Regions from separate parts of the Streptomyces sp. SD31 genome, predicted to be linked through region 2. Evidence: riboswitches for the same ligand, from Rfam matches in the RefSeq annotation. Region 2 holds a riboswitch; each other region holds the start of a gene.
The links. Region 2 has a riboswitch for cobalamin ahead of ACTMVF_RS10510 (energy-coupling factor ABC transporter permease). Riboswitches for the same ligand answer to the same signal wherever they lie in the genome.
Positions count from the first base shown of each region.

Region 1: another riboswitch for cobalamin. It lies ahead of ACTMVF_RS26605 (ribonucleoside-diphosphate reductase subunit alpha); the one in region 2 lies ahead of ACTMVF_RS10510 (energy-coupling factor ABC transporter permease).
Region 3: another riboswitch for cobalamin. It lies ahead of ACTMVF_RS37955 (cobalamin biosynthesis protein); the one in region 2 lies ahead of ACTMVF_RS10510 (energy-coupling factor ABC transporter permease).

Region 1 covers NZ_JBQHCX010000013.1:23,949-27,852, reverse strand. Annotated here, with positions in the region: gene mctP (monocarboxylate uptake permease MctP) at 1-371, shown strand, start outside; gene ACTMVF_RS26610 (GNAT family N-acetyltransferase) at 444-950, shown strand; cobalamin riboswitch at 1,003-1,139, shown strand; gene ACTMVF_RS26605 (ribonucleoside-diphosphate reductase subunit alpha) at 1,267-3,648, shown strand; gene ACTMVF_RS26600 (ribonucleotide-diphosphate reductase subunit beta) at 3,648-3,904, shown strand, end outside.
Region 2 covers NZ_JBQHCX010000004.1:142,099-146,002, forward strand. Annotated here, with positions in the region: gene cbiQ (cobalt ECF transporter T component CbiQ) at 1-701, opposite strand, end outside; gene ACTMVF_RS10505 (energy-coupling factor ABC transporter substrate-binding protein) at 707-1,081, opposite strand; gene ACTMVF_RS10510 (energy-coupling factor ABC transporter permease) at 1,078-1,785, opposite strand; cobalamin riboswitch at 1,816-1,999, opposite strand; gene ACTMVF_RS10515 (M55 family metallopeptidase) at 2,428-3,261, shown strand; gene ACTMVF_RS10520 (M20/M25/M40 family metallo-hydrolase) at 3,254-3,904, shown strand, end outside.
Region 3 covers NZ_JBQHCX010000023.1:62,441-66,344, forward strand. Annotated here, with positions in the region: gene ACTMVF_RS37945 (anion permease) at 1-929, shown strand, start outside; gene ACTMVF_RS37950 (hypothetical protein) at 973-1,194, shown strand; cobalamin riboswitch at 1,317-1,456, shown strand; gene ACTMVF_RS37955 (cobalamin biosynthesis protein) at 1,559-2,503, shown strand; gene ACTMVF_RS37960 (cobyric acid synthase) at 2,500-3,904, shown strand, end outside.

The DNA.
Region 1 (3,904 bases), on a different contig from region 2:
GGATCCTGCAGACCTTCCCGGCCCTGGTCGGCGGCCTGTTCACCCGCTGGTTCCACCGCTGGGCCCTGCTGGCCGGCTGGGCGGTCGGCATGATCTACGGCACGGTCGCCGCGTACGGCGTCGCCTCGCCGACGCAGAAGCACTTCGGCGGCTCGGCGAAGGAGATCCCCGGCATCGGGGAGATCGGCTACATCGGCCTGACGGCGTTCGTGCTGAACGTGGTCGTGACGGTCGTCCTCACCTTCGTCCTGAAGGCGGCGAAGGCCCCCGAGGGCGTCGACGAGACCAGGCCGGAGGACTACACGGCGGACGCGGGCGACCCGGGCGTCCAGGTGGAGCTGCCGCCGGCGACTGCGGGTTCGTCCCACTGAGTACCCGGCATCGACGGGCCGTCGGAGAAATCCGGCGGCCCGTCGGCGTACCCGTCCGCCACACTCACCTGCATGGACATCGTGATCCGGCAGGTGGAACCCGGCGAGTACGAGGCCCTCGGTGAGATCACCGCGCAGGCCTACCTCCAGGACGGTCTGCTCGACTTCGGGGAGAGCGACGCGTACCTCGGCGAGCTGAGGAACGCGGCAAAGCGAGCAGCGGCAGCCGAGGTGCTGGTGGCGGTCGAGAAGGGCCGGCTGCTGGGTGGCGTGACCTTCGTGCCGAGCGGCGGGCCGATGGCCGACATTGCGCGCTCCGGCGAGGCCGAGATCCGCATGCTGGCGGTCGCGCGGGACGCCCGGGGCCGGGGCGTCGGCGAGGCCCTCGTACGCGCCTGCGTCGACCGCGCACGGGCCACGGAGGGCTGCGTACGCATCGTCCTGTCGACCCAGCGCACCATGCACAGCGCCCACCGCATCTACGAGCGGGTGGGCTTCGTCCGCACGCCCGAGCGGGACTGGAACCCGGTCCCGGCCCTCGACGACATCACGCTCCTCACCTATGAGTTGACGCTCTGAAACCACCCCGACACAACATCTGGGGGTGACACGACAGCCCGGCACAAGATGTATGCTCATGCTCGCTGTCGCCGCAGGGGAATCCGGTGCGAATCCGGAACTGTCCCGCAACGGTGTACTCGTACACGTATGCCCGCATGCCGTCGTACGAGAGTCAGTCCGAGGACCTGTCGACAGCGCGCCCCGGCCACCCGGTCGGTGCGCTCCGACGTCCGGGCCTCGTGGAATGGGCCGGTGGACGCGACGCCGCGTGCGCTCGTGTGCTGCCCCCTGCCCTCCCGCAAGGCCCCCGTGCCGAGCGAGGGAGAGCCCCCACGTGACCATCGCGCCAGCAGACCCGGCCTCAGCCGTCCCGACCGTCCCGACGGACGAGGACGCTCCGGGAACCGCCTTGTTGCGGACCCTGACCGAGCTGACCGCCGACCTCCCCGACGCCGACCCCGGCCGGGTCGCCGCCGCCGCGTTGCGCGGCCGGTCCGCCGTCGCGGACGAAGCGGAGCTGCGCGAGCTGGCCACCGAGGCGGCGGCCGGTCTCATCTCCGAGGACCCCGCCTACAGCAGGCTGGCCGCCCGGCTGCTGACCCTCTCCATCGCGGCCGAGGCCGCCTCGCAGGGCGTCACGTCCTTCACCGAGTCGGTGGCCGTCGGCCATCGCGAGGGGCTCATCGCCGACCGGACCGCCGAGTTCGTGCGTCTGCACCGCGCCCGCCTCGACGACCTGATCGACACCGCCGCCGACGACCGCTTCGGCTACTTCGGCCTGCGCACCCTGCACAGCCGGTACCTGCTCCGGCACCCCCTCACCCGAAAGGTCATCGAGACGCCCCAGCACTTCATGCTGCGCGTCGCCGCCGGCCTCGCCGAGGACGACACGACCAGGTCGGTCGACGAAGTCGCCGCGCTCTACGGGCTCATGAGCCGCCTCGACTACCTCCCCTCCTCCCCCACCCTCTTCAACTCCGGCACCCGGCACCCCCAGATGTCGTCCTGCTACCTCCTGGACTCCCCCAAGGACGAGCTGGACTCCATCTACGACCGCTACCACCAGGTCGCCCGCCTGTCGAAGCACGCCGGCGGCATCGGCCTGTCGTACTCCCGTATCCGCTCCCGGGGTTCGCTGATCCGCGGCACCAACGGGCACTCCAACGGGATCGTCCCGTTCCTGAAGACGCTCGACGCCTCGGTCGCCGCCGTGAACCAGGGCGGCCGGCGCAAGGGTGCCGCCGCGGTCTACCTGGAGACCTGGCACTCCGACATCGAGGAGTTCCTGGAGCTGCGCGACAACACCGGCGAGGACGCCCGCCGTACGCACAACCTGAACCTCGCGCACTGGGTCCCGGACGAGTTCATGCGCCGCGTGAACGCCGACGCCCTGTGGTCCCTGTTCTCCCCCGCCGACGTGCCCGAGCTGGTCGACCTGTGGGGCGAGGAGTTCGACGCCGCCTACCGCAAGGCCGAGGAGGCGGGCCTCGCGAAGAAGACCATCCCGGCCCGCGACCTGTACGGCCGTATGATGCGCACCCTCGCGCAGACCGGCAACGGCTGGATGACCTTCAAGGACGCCGCCAACCGCACCGCCAACCAGACGGCCCTGCCGGGCCATGTCGTCCACTCCTCCAACCTGTGCACGGAGATCCTGGAGGTCACGGACGACGGGGAGACGGCGGTCTGCAACCTGGGGTCGGTCAACCTCGGCGCGTTCGTCGACACGGCGACCGGCGACATCGACTGGGAGCGGCTGGACGCCACCGTCCGTACCGCCGTCACCTTCCTCGACCGGGTCGTCGACATCAACTTCTACCCGACCGAGCAGGCGGGCCGGTCCAACGCCAAGTGGCGCCCGGTCGGGCTGGGCGCGATGGGGCTCCAGGACGTCTTCTTCAAGCTGCGGCTGCCCTTCGACTCGGCCGAGGCGAAACAGCTCTCCACGCGTATCGCCGAGCGCATCATGCTCGCCGCGTACGAGGCCTCCGCCGACCTCGCCGAGCGCAGCGGCCCGCTGCCGGCCTGGGAGAAGACCCGGACGGCCAAGGGTGTCCTGCACCCCGACCATTTCACGAGCGTTCGCCTGACCTGGCCGGAGCGCTGGGCCGCCCTGCGGGACCGGATGGCCACCACCGGCCTGCGCAACTCCCTCCTCCTCGCCATCGCGCCCACCGCCACCATCGCGTCCATCGCCGGCGTCTACGAGTGCATCGAGCCGCAGGTCTCCAACCTGTTCAAGCGCGAGACGCTGTCCGGCGAGTTCCTCCAGGTCAACTCCTACCTGGTCGACGAGCTGAAGGCGCTGGGCGTCTGGGACGCCCGCACCCGTGAGGCGCTGCGCGAATCGAACGGCTCGGTGCAGGACTTCGCCTGGATCCCGGCGGACGTACGGGCCCTCTACCGCACGGCGTGGGAGATCCCGCAGCGCGGCCTGATCGACATGGCGGCGGCCCGAACCCCGTTCCTCGACCAGTCCCAGTCCCTGAACCTCTTCCTGGAGACACCGACCATCGGCAAGCTCTCCTCGATGTACGCGTACGCCTGGAAGTCGGGCCTGAAGACCACGTACTACCTGCGCTCACGCCCGGCGACCCGCATCGCCCGCGCCGCCCAGGCGCAGAACCGAGCCACCATCCCCGTTCAGCAGCCGGCGCCCGAAGACGCGGTCGCCTGCTCCCTGGAAAACCCCGAGTCCTGCGAGGCCTGCCAGTAATGTCCCACCAGAACCTGCTCGACCCCGGCTTCGAGCTGACGCTGCGCCCGATGCGCTACCCGGACTTCTACGAGCGCTATCGGGACGCCATCAAGAACACCTGGACGGTGGAGGAGGTCGACCTCCACTCGGACGTCGCCGACCTCGCCAAGCTCAGCCCCGCCGAGCAGCACCTCATCGGCCGTCTGGTGGCCTTCTTCGCGACGGGTGACTCGATCGTCGCGAACAACCTGGTGCTGACCCTCTACAAGCACAT
Region 2 (3,904 bases):
AGGAGTGCGCAACTCGCGGCCGTGAAGCGGACGGAGACCCGGGCCTCGGGCACCAGGACGCGCAGGGTGCCGTCGTAGCCGCGCCCGGCGAGCCCGGCCTGGAGCCGGGTGGCCCGGTCGAAGGCCCGCACGAACGCGGTGGCCCCGAGCCCGGCCAGGGAACGCCACTCCGCGGCCCGGCCGGCATGCCCGAGCCGGGCGGCCTGGGCCTCCCGGATCCGGCGCATCGAGTCCAGCAGCAGGAAGCTCATGCGGTACGTCACCAGGGCGACGTCGACGACAGGTGCGGGCACCCCGGCCTTCACCAGGCGGGGCAGCAGGTCGGACATCGGAGTGGTGAAGGCGAACAGCAGCACCCCGAGCGAGGCGGCCGAGGTGCGCAGCAGCAGCTCCCCGGCGCGCAGGGGACCGTCGTCGGCCAGGGACACGAAGCCCTCCGGCCCGCCGACCTGGACGAGCAACGTGACCGCGCCGGTCACGCAGAAGCCCAGCGGAACGCGGTAGGCGCGCCACAGCCGGCGGCCGGGCACGCCCGCCGGTCCCAGCAGCACCACGAGAGACGTCAGGAGCACCAGGGCCGCACCCGGCCAGGGCGGCAGCGAGATCGCGAGCACGGTGAGACCGAGCCCGAGCACGGCCTTGTCCACGGGGTGACGGCGGCGCCAGCGACTGCTGTGCGCCGCCGCGTCGATCGGCAGCACGGAACTCAGGCCCTTTCGGCCGTGGATTCCCCGGCGGTGTCACCGGCTGCGCCGCCGGTGTCCCCCACCCGCTCCAGCGCCCGCTGTTCCCCCTGCCGCCGCCCGCGGTGCAGACCGAAGTAGTAGGCGAGGACACCGGCCCCGAGGGCCGCCTGGAGGGAGAAGAGCGCCGACTCGATCTCACCGGAGGGCGGTTCGTACAGCGGCGAGAACCAGGGCTCGTAGTCCGGCTCGATCTCGGTGATCGCGTTCTCCGCCTCGCCGTCGGCGCCCGTGAACGGCTGCTCCTTGTGGTCGCCGAGGCCGAGGGCCAGCGGCAGCACCGCGAGGGCGGCCACGACGAGCAGCAGCAAGAGGTTGATCTTCGTGTTCCTGCTCATCGGCCCACCACCTGGGTCTCGGTCCCGGTCCCGGACTGCTTCTTGGTGAGGAGCACGCCCAGCCGGGTCAGTTCGCCCTTGCTGGACTGCACCAGCAGCCGCATCACGAGCACCGTCAGCAGGCCCTCGCTCACCGCGAGGGGGATCTGGGTGACGGCGAAGATGGAGCCGAACTTGCCGAGCGCGCCCAGGAATCCGCTGCTCGGGTCGGGGAAGGCGAGCGCCAGCTGCACGCTGGTGACGCAGTAGGTGGACAGGTCGGCGAGGAACGCACCGAAGAACACCGCCACCATCAGCGGCACGTCGTACCGCCGCAGCAGTTTGTACAGGGCGTATCCGGCCCAGGGCCCCACGATCGCCATCGAGAAGACGTTGGCGCCGAGCGTGGTCAGGCCGCCGTGCGCGAGCAGCAGCGCCTGGAAGAGCAGGGTGATGGTGCCCAGGACCGCCATGATCGGCGGCCGGAACAGGATGGCGCCGAGGCCGGTGCCGGTGGGGTGCGAGCAGCTGCCGGTCACCGAGGGCAGCTTCAGCGCGGACAGGACGAACGTGAAGGCCCCGGAGGCGCCGAGGAGCAGTGTGCTCTCGGGGTGCTCCCTGACCTCACGGGTGAGTGACTTGACTCCGTGGACGACGAATGGCGCGGACGCGACGCCCCAGGCGACCGCGTGCGCCGGAGGCAGGAAACCCTCGGCTATGTGCATGGCTCAGCAGACCCTCTCCAGCACCTCGTGGATGGTTGACGCGCCTTGGCCGGTCTCCTGGCTGACGGGTACCACCGCCCGTGCTCCGCCTTCCCGGGTCCCAAGACCCAGTGGCTGCCCGTGAGGGCTGGAGCCGGACTTCCCGATTCACAGTGGCGAGGGCCGCACCGGCATCACACCGGATTTCCCGTTCACCAAGGCGTGGTGACAGTAGTGCCCGCACAGGGTGGCTGACAAGCGCGCCTCGGGGGCGCGAAAGGGGCGTTCGCCTGGTTCTGTCGTACCTGTTTTCGGTATTCCGGTGCGCTCGGCGCGGCGTGGGCCGTCGGCCGCGACGGCGCCGACGCCTCTGACGAAACCACTCTCGTGGCTTCCGGAGCTCCAGGGCCGCTGGAACGGCTCCGTCGACACGCGCTACGACGTCACCCTCCTGCCCAGCGGCACCCGGCGAGGTGGGCCACTCGCTCGAAACGAAGTTCTGACGCGGCGCGAAGCCGTACGAGACTCAGGCCATCCTGGGGCAAAGCCGTGGCGACACGCCGATGTCGGTCTACACTCACGCTGCCCTCCACGAAACTGGTGTCAGCCATTGATGTCGCCGAATCGTTGCGGCTGTCCGACCTGGAGAGGACAGGGCCTGGTATGAAGATCCTCATCAGCGCCGACATGGAGGGCGCCACCGGCGTTACCTGGCCGGCCGACGTGCTGCCCGGGACGTCGCAGTGGGAGCGGTGCCGGGGGATGTTCACCTCGGACGTCAATGCCGCGGTGCTGGGGTTCTTCGCCGGCGGTGCCGACGAGGTCGTCATCAACGAGGCGCACTGGACCATGCGCAATCTGCTGCTGGAGCGGCTCGACGAGCGGGCGGAGATGCTCACCGGTCGGCACAAGGCGCTGTCCATGGTCGAGGGCGTGCAGCACGGCGACGTGGACGGCATCGCCTTCGTCGGCTACCACGCGGGCGCCGGCATGGAGGGCGTCCTCGCCCACACCTACCTCGCCAACTCCATCACCGGGGTGTGGCTGAACGACGTACGGGCGAGCGAGGGGCTGCTGAACGCGCATGTCGTCGCCGAGTACGGCGTGCCCGTCGTGCTCGTCACCGGCGACGACGTGGCCTGCGAGGACGCGCTCGGGTACGCGCCCGGCGCGCTGAAGGTCGCCGTCAAGGACCATGTCTCGCGGTACGCCGCCGTGTGCCGTACGCCGGCCAGGACCGCCGCGGACATCCAGGCCGCCGCCAAGGAGGCGGCCGCGCTGGCGGTCCGTCAGGAGCCGGTGAGCGGCGGCCCGTTCACCGTCGCCGTCGAGTTCGACGCCGAGCACCTCGCCATGGCGGCCACCGTCGTCCCCGGTGTCGAACGGATCGGGGAGCGGAAGGTGGCGTACACCAGCGAGCGGATGTACGAGGGAATCCGTACCTTCAAGGCAGTGACCACGATCGTCTCGGCCGCGATGGAGGAGCAGTATGGCTGACGGGCAGGCACTGGACGAGGTCGTCACGTTCACCTCCGACCTCATCCGCATCGACACGACCAACCGGGGTGGCGGCGACTGCCGGGAGCGGCCCGCCGCCGAGTACGCCGCCGCGCGGCTGGCCGAGGCGGGCCTGGAGCCCACCCTGCTGGAGCGCACGAGCAGCCGTACGAACGTCGTCGCCCGTGTCGAGGGCACCGACCCGTCGGCGGACGCGCTGCTCGTCCACGGCCATCTGGACGTGGTGCCCGCGCAGGCCGCCGAGTGGAGCGTGCACCCGTTCTCCGGGGAGATCCGTGACGGGGTCGTCTGGGGCCGGGGCGCGGTCGACATGAAGAACATGGACGCGATGGTCCTCGCGGTCGTCCGGGGCTGGGCGCGGGAAGGCGTGCGGCCCCGGCGGGACATCGTGATCGCGTTCACCGCCGACGAGGAGGCGAGCGCCGAGGACGGCTCCGGATTTCTCGCCGACCGGCACGCGGGGCTCTTCGAGGGCTGCACCGAGGGCATCAGCGAGGCCGGTGCCTTCACCTTCCACGACGGCGGGGGGCGGCAGATCTATCCCATCGCGGCCGGGGAGCGCGGCACCGGCTGGGTCAAGCTCACCGCCCGCGGGCGGGCCGCGCACGGCTCCAGACCCAAC
Region 3 (3,904 bases), on a different contig from region 2:
CCAGCTCCTCGCACGCCCTCATGGGCGGCCTGATCGGCGCCACCATCGCCTCGGCCGGCGTCGGCGCGGTCCACGGCGACGTGCTCGTCACCAAGGTGCTGATCCCGGCGATCGCCGCCCCGCTGGTCGCGGGCATCGCCGCGCTGCTGGCCACGCGCCTGACGTACTCCCTCGGCAAGAAGGCCGACGGCAACGCGTCCAAGAAGGGCTACCGCGCCGGTCAGATCGCCTCCGCCGGCCTGGTCTCGCTGGCCCACGGCACGAACGACGCGCAGAAGACGATGGGCATCATCACCCTCGCCCTGGTCGCCGGCGGCACCCTCGCCCCCGACTCCGACCCGCCCATGTGGGTCATCCTCTCCGCGGGCATCGCCATCGCGCTCGGCACCTACCTCGGCGGCTGGCGCATCATCCGCACCATGGGCAAGGGCCTGACCGACCTCCAGCCGCAGCAGGGCTTCGCCGCCCAGACCAGCGCCGCGACGGTCATCCTGGCCTCCTCCCACCTGGGCTTCTCCCTCTCCACCACGCACTCCGTCTCCGGCGCGGTGATGGGCGCGGGCCTCGGCCGCAAGGGCGGCGTGGTCCGCTGGTCGACGGCCACCCGCATGTTCGTCGCCTGGGGCCTCACGCTCCCGGCCGCCGCACTGGTCGGCGCGCTCGCCGAGTACGTGACCGGCTTCGGCGCCTGGGGCACGGCCCTCGTCGCGGTGTTCCTGGTCGCCTCCAGCGCCGCCATCTGGAAGATCTCCCGCCGTGAGGTCGTCGACCACACGAACGTCAACGAGACCGACGAGCCGGCGGGTGTCGTCACCACGGCGATGGCCGCCGTGACCCCGCCTCCTACGGGCGGCACGGTGACCGAGGACCTGGCGGCCACGATCCCGGCCCCGTCCTCCGAGCCGACGCCTTCGCAGGCCACGGTCTGACACCCGGCCGTTTACTCACCCCAGTTACCCGGAAAGAAGAATCATGAAGATCGACTGGGTGGCCCTCGGCTCCGTCTTCGGCGTCAGCCTCGTGGTCACGGTGGCCCTGGTGGGCCTGTTCACCCTCGGTATCGCGGGCCTGTCCCGCCAGGAGAAGGCCTCGGCCCAGGGCGGTTCGGCCGCCCTGGCGGTCACCGGCGCGTACGCGTGCTTCGCCGCGTGTGCGGCGGCTGTGGCCTACGGCATCTATCTGATCGTGGCCTGACACACCGGCCTCCGCATCCGCCCTGCCCGCCTCCGTCTCACGACGGTGGCGGGCAGGGCGCTTTCGACTCCGGTGTGGGGTTCTGCACACTCCGCTGTCGCAGGTCAACGGCAAGTTGACGCCCCTTCCAACCCCGTGGTGGACTTCCGGAGCCATGTACGGCGGCAGAAGAGGAAGCCGGTGAAAGTCCGGCGCGGTCCCGCCACTGTCACCGGGGTAGATAGCCCCGGGAGCCAGGAACTCTCGCCGCCGGTCTCGTCGAACCAGGGCGTGGACACCCTGAGTGAGGACATAACGCGATGCTCGCCTGCCGATCGACATGCAGTATCAGACCCGCGTCTGACCCCACGGTCGGCTGACTCCGATGCGTGCCGATCGCGTCTTCGCGTACGGCGCCGCCGCCGGACTTCTCGGTGATCTGCTGCTCGGCGACCCTCGCCGGGGGCATCCGGTCGCCGCGTTCGGGCGTGCCGCCGGCGCCGTGGAGCGGGTGTTGTGGCGGGACCACCGGGGGTGGGGCGCGCTGCACACCGCCGTGTGCGCCGGTGGCGCCGTAGCGCTCGCAGCCGTCGCCGCTCGTGCCGTACGTACCTCTCCCGCCGCCTCCCTCGCACTGACCACCGCCGCCACCTGGGCCGTGGTCGGGGGGACTTCGCTCGCCCGGGAGGCCCGGGGCATCGGGCGTGCCCTGGAGGCCGGCGATGTCGAGGCGGCTCGGGCGCGGCTGCCGCATCTGTGCGGGCGGGATCCGCAGGCGCTGGATGCTGACGGGATCGCCCGGGCCGTGGTCGAGTCCGTCGCCGAGAACACCTCCGACGCGGTCGTGGGAGCGCTGGTGTGGGGGGCCTTGGGAGGAGTGCCGGCGCTGGTCGGGTTTCGGGCCGTGAACACGCTCGACGCCATGGTCGGGCACAAGTCGCCCAAGTACCGGCGGTACGGGTGGGCTTCGGCCCGGCTCGACGATGTCGCCGGGTGGCCCGGGGCGCGGCTCACCGCCGTGCTCGCGGCTGTGGCGGGGGACGATCCGCGGGGGGCCGTGCAGGCCTGGCGCGCCGATGCCGGCAAGCATCCGAGTCCCAACGCCGGGCCGGTCGAGGCGTCGTTCGCCGGCGCCCTCGGGGTGCGGCTGGGCGGAACCCTGTCGTACCGGGGGCGGGTCGAGCACCGGCCGGTGCTCAACGGTGCCGCCGGGCGTGCCGTCGTCACCCAAGACATCGAGCGTGCCGTACGGCTCTCCCGGCGCGTCGGTTGGCTCGCGCTCGGCGTCAGTGTCGCCGCGCGCCGCATCGTGAAGGGGCGTACGTCATGACGGTCGGTGGGCTTCTCGTCGCCGGTACCACCTCCGACGCCGGCAAGAGCGTCGTCACCGCCGGGATCTGCCGGTGGCTGGTGCGGCAGGGGGTCAAGGTCGCGCCCTTCAAGGCGCAGAACATGTCCCTCAACTCGTTCGTGACGCGGGAGGGGGCCGAGATCGGGCGGGCGCAGGCCATGCAGGCGCAGGCCTGCCGCGTCGAGCCGACCGCGCTCATGAACCCCGTGCTGCTCAAGCCCGGTGGCGAGCAGAGCAGTCAGGTCGTGCTCATGGGCAAGCCGGTCGGTGAGCTGAGTGCGCGCGGCTATCACGGCGGGCGGCAGCAGCAACTCCTCGGGACCGTGCTCGACTGTCTCGCCGAGTTGCGGGGCACGTATGACGCGGTGATCTGTGAGGGGGCCGGTTCTCCCGCCGAGATCAATCTGCGGCGGACGGACATCGTGAACATGGGGATCGCGCGCAATGCGCGGCTGCCTGTGCTCGTCGTCGGTGACATCGACCGTGGCGGGGTCTTCGCCTCCTTCTTCGGGACGGTCGCGCTTCTCTCCCCCGAGGATCAGGCGCTCGTCGCCGGGTTCCTCGTCAACAAGTTCCGTGGGGACGTCTCGCTGCTCGAACCGGGGCTCGACATGCTGCACGGCCTCACCGGTCGGCACACGTACGGCGTCCTCCCCTTTCAGCACGGGCTCGGTATCGATGAGGAGGACGGGCTGCGGGTCTCCCTGCGGGGTGCGGTGAGGGAGTCCCAGGTCTCCGCCCCCGTCGGCGAGGACGTGCTCCGTGTCGCCGTCTGTGCGATCCCCCTCATGTCGAACTTCACCGACGTCGACGCCCTGGCCGCCGAGCCGGGTGTCGTGGTGCGGTTCGTGGACCGGCCGGAGGAACTCACCGACGCCGATCTCGTCGTGATTCCGGGGACCAGGGGGACGGTCAAGGCCCTGGAGTGGCTGCGGGAGCGGGGACTTGCGGACGCGCTGGTCCGAAGGGCCGCTCAGCACAGGCCCATTCTCGGCATCTGCGGCGGCTTCCAGGTCCTCGGCGAGCACATCGAGGACGAGGTCGAGAGCCGCAAGGGGCATGTGGAGGCGCTCGGTGTCCTTCCCGTGCGGGTGCGGTTCGCGCGCGAGAAGACCCTCACCCGGCCGGTGGGGGAAGCCCTCGGCGAGCATGTCGAGGGGTACGAGATCCATCACGGGCTCGCCTCCATCACCGATGGCGAACCCTTCCTCGACGGCTGCCGGGTCGGCCAGACCTGGGGCACGCACTGGCACGGCTCGCTGGAGTCGGACGGTTTCCGGCGGGCCTTTCTGCGTGAGGTGGCGGCCGCCGCGGGCCGTCGCTTCGTGCCGGCCGCCGACACGTCGTTCGCCGCGCTGCGCGAGGAGCAGCTCGACCGGC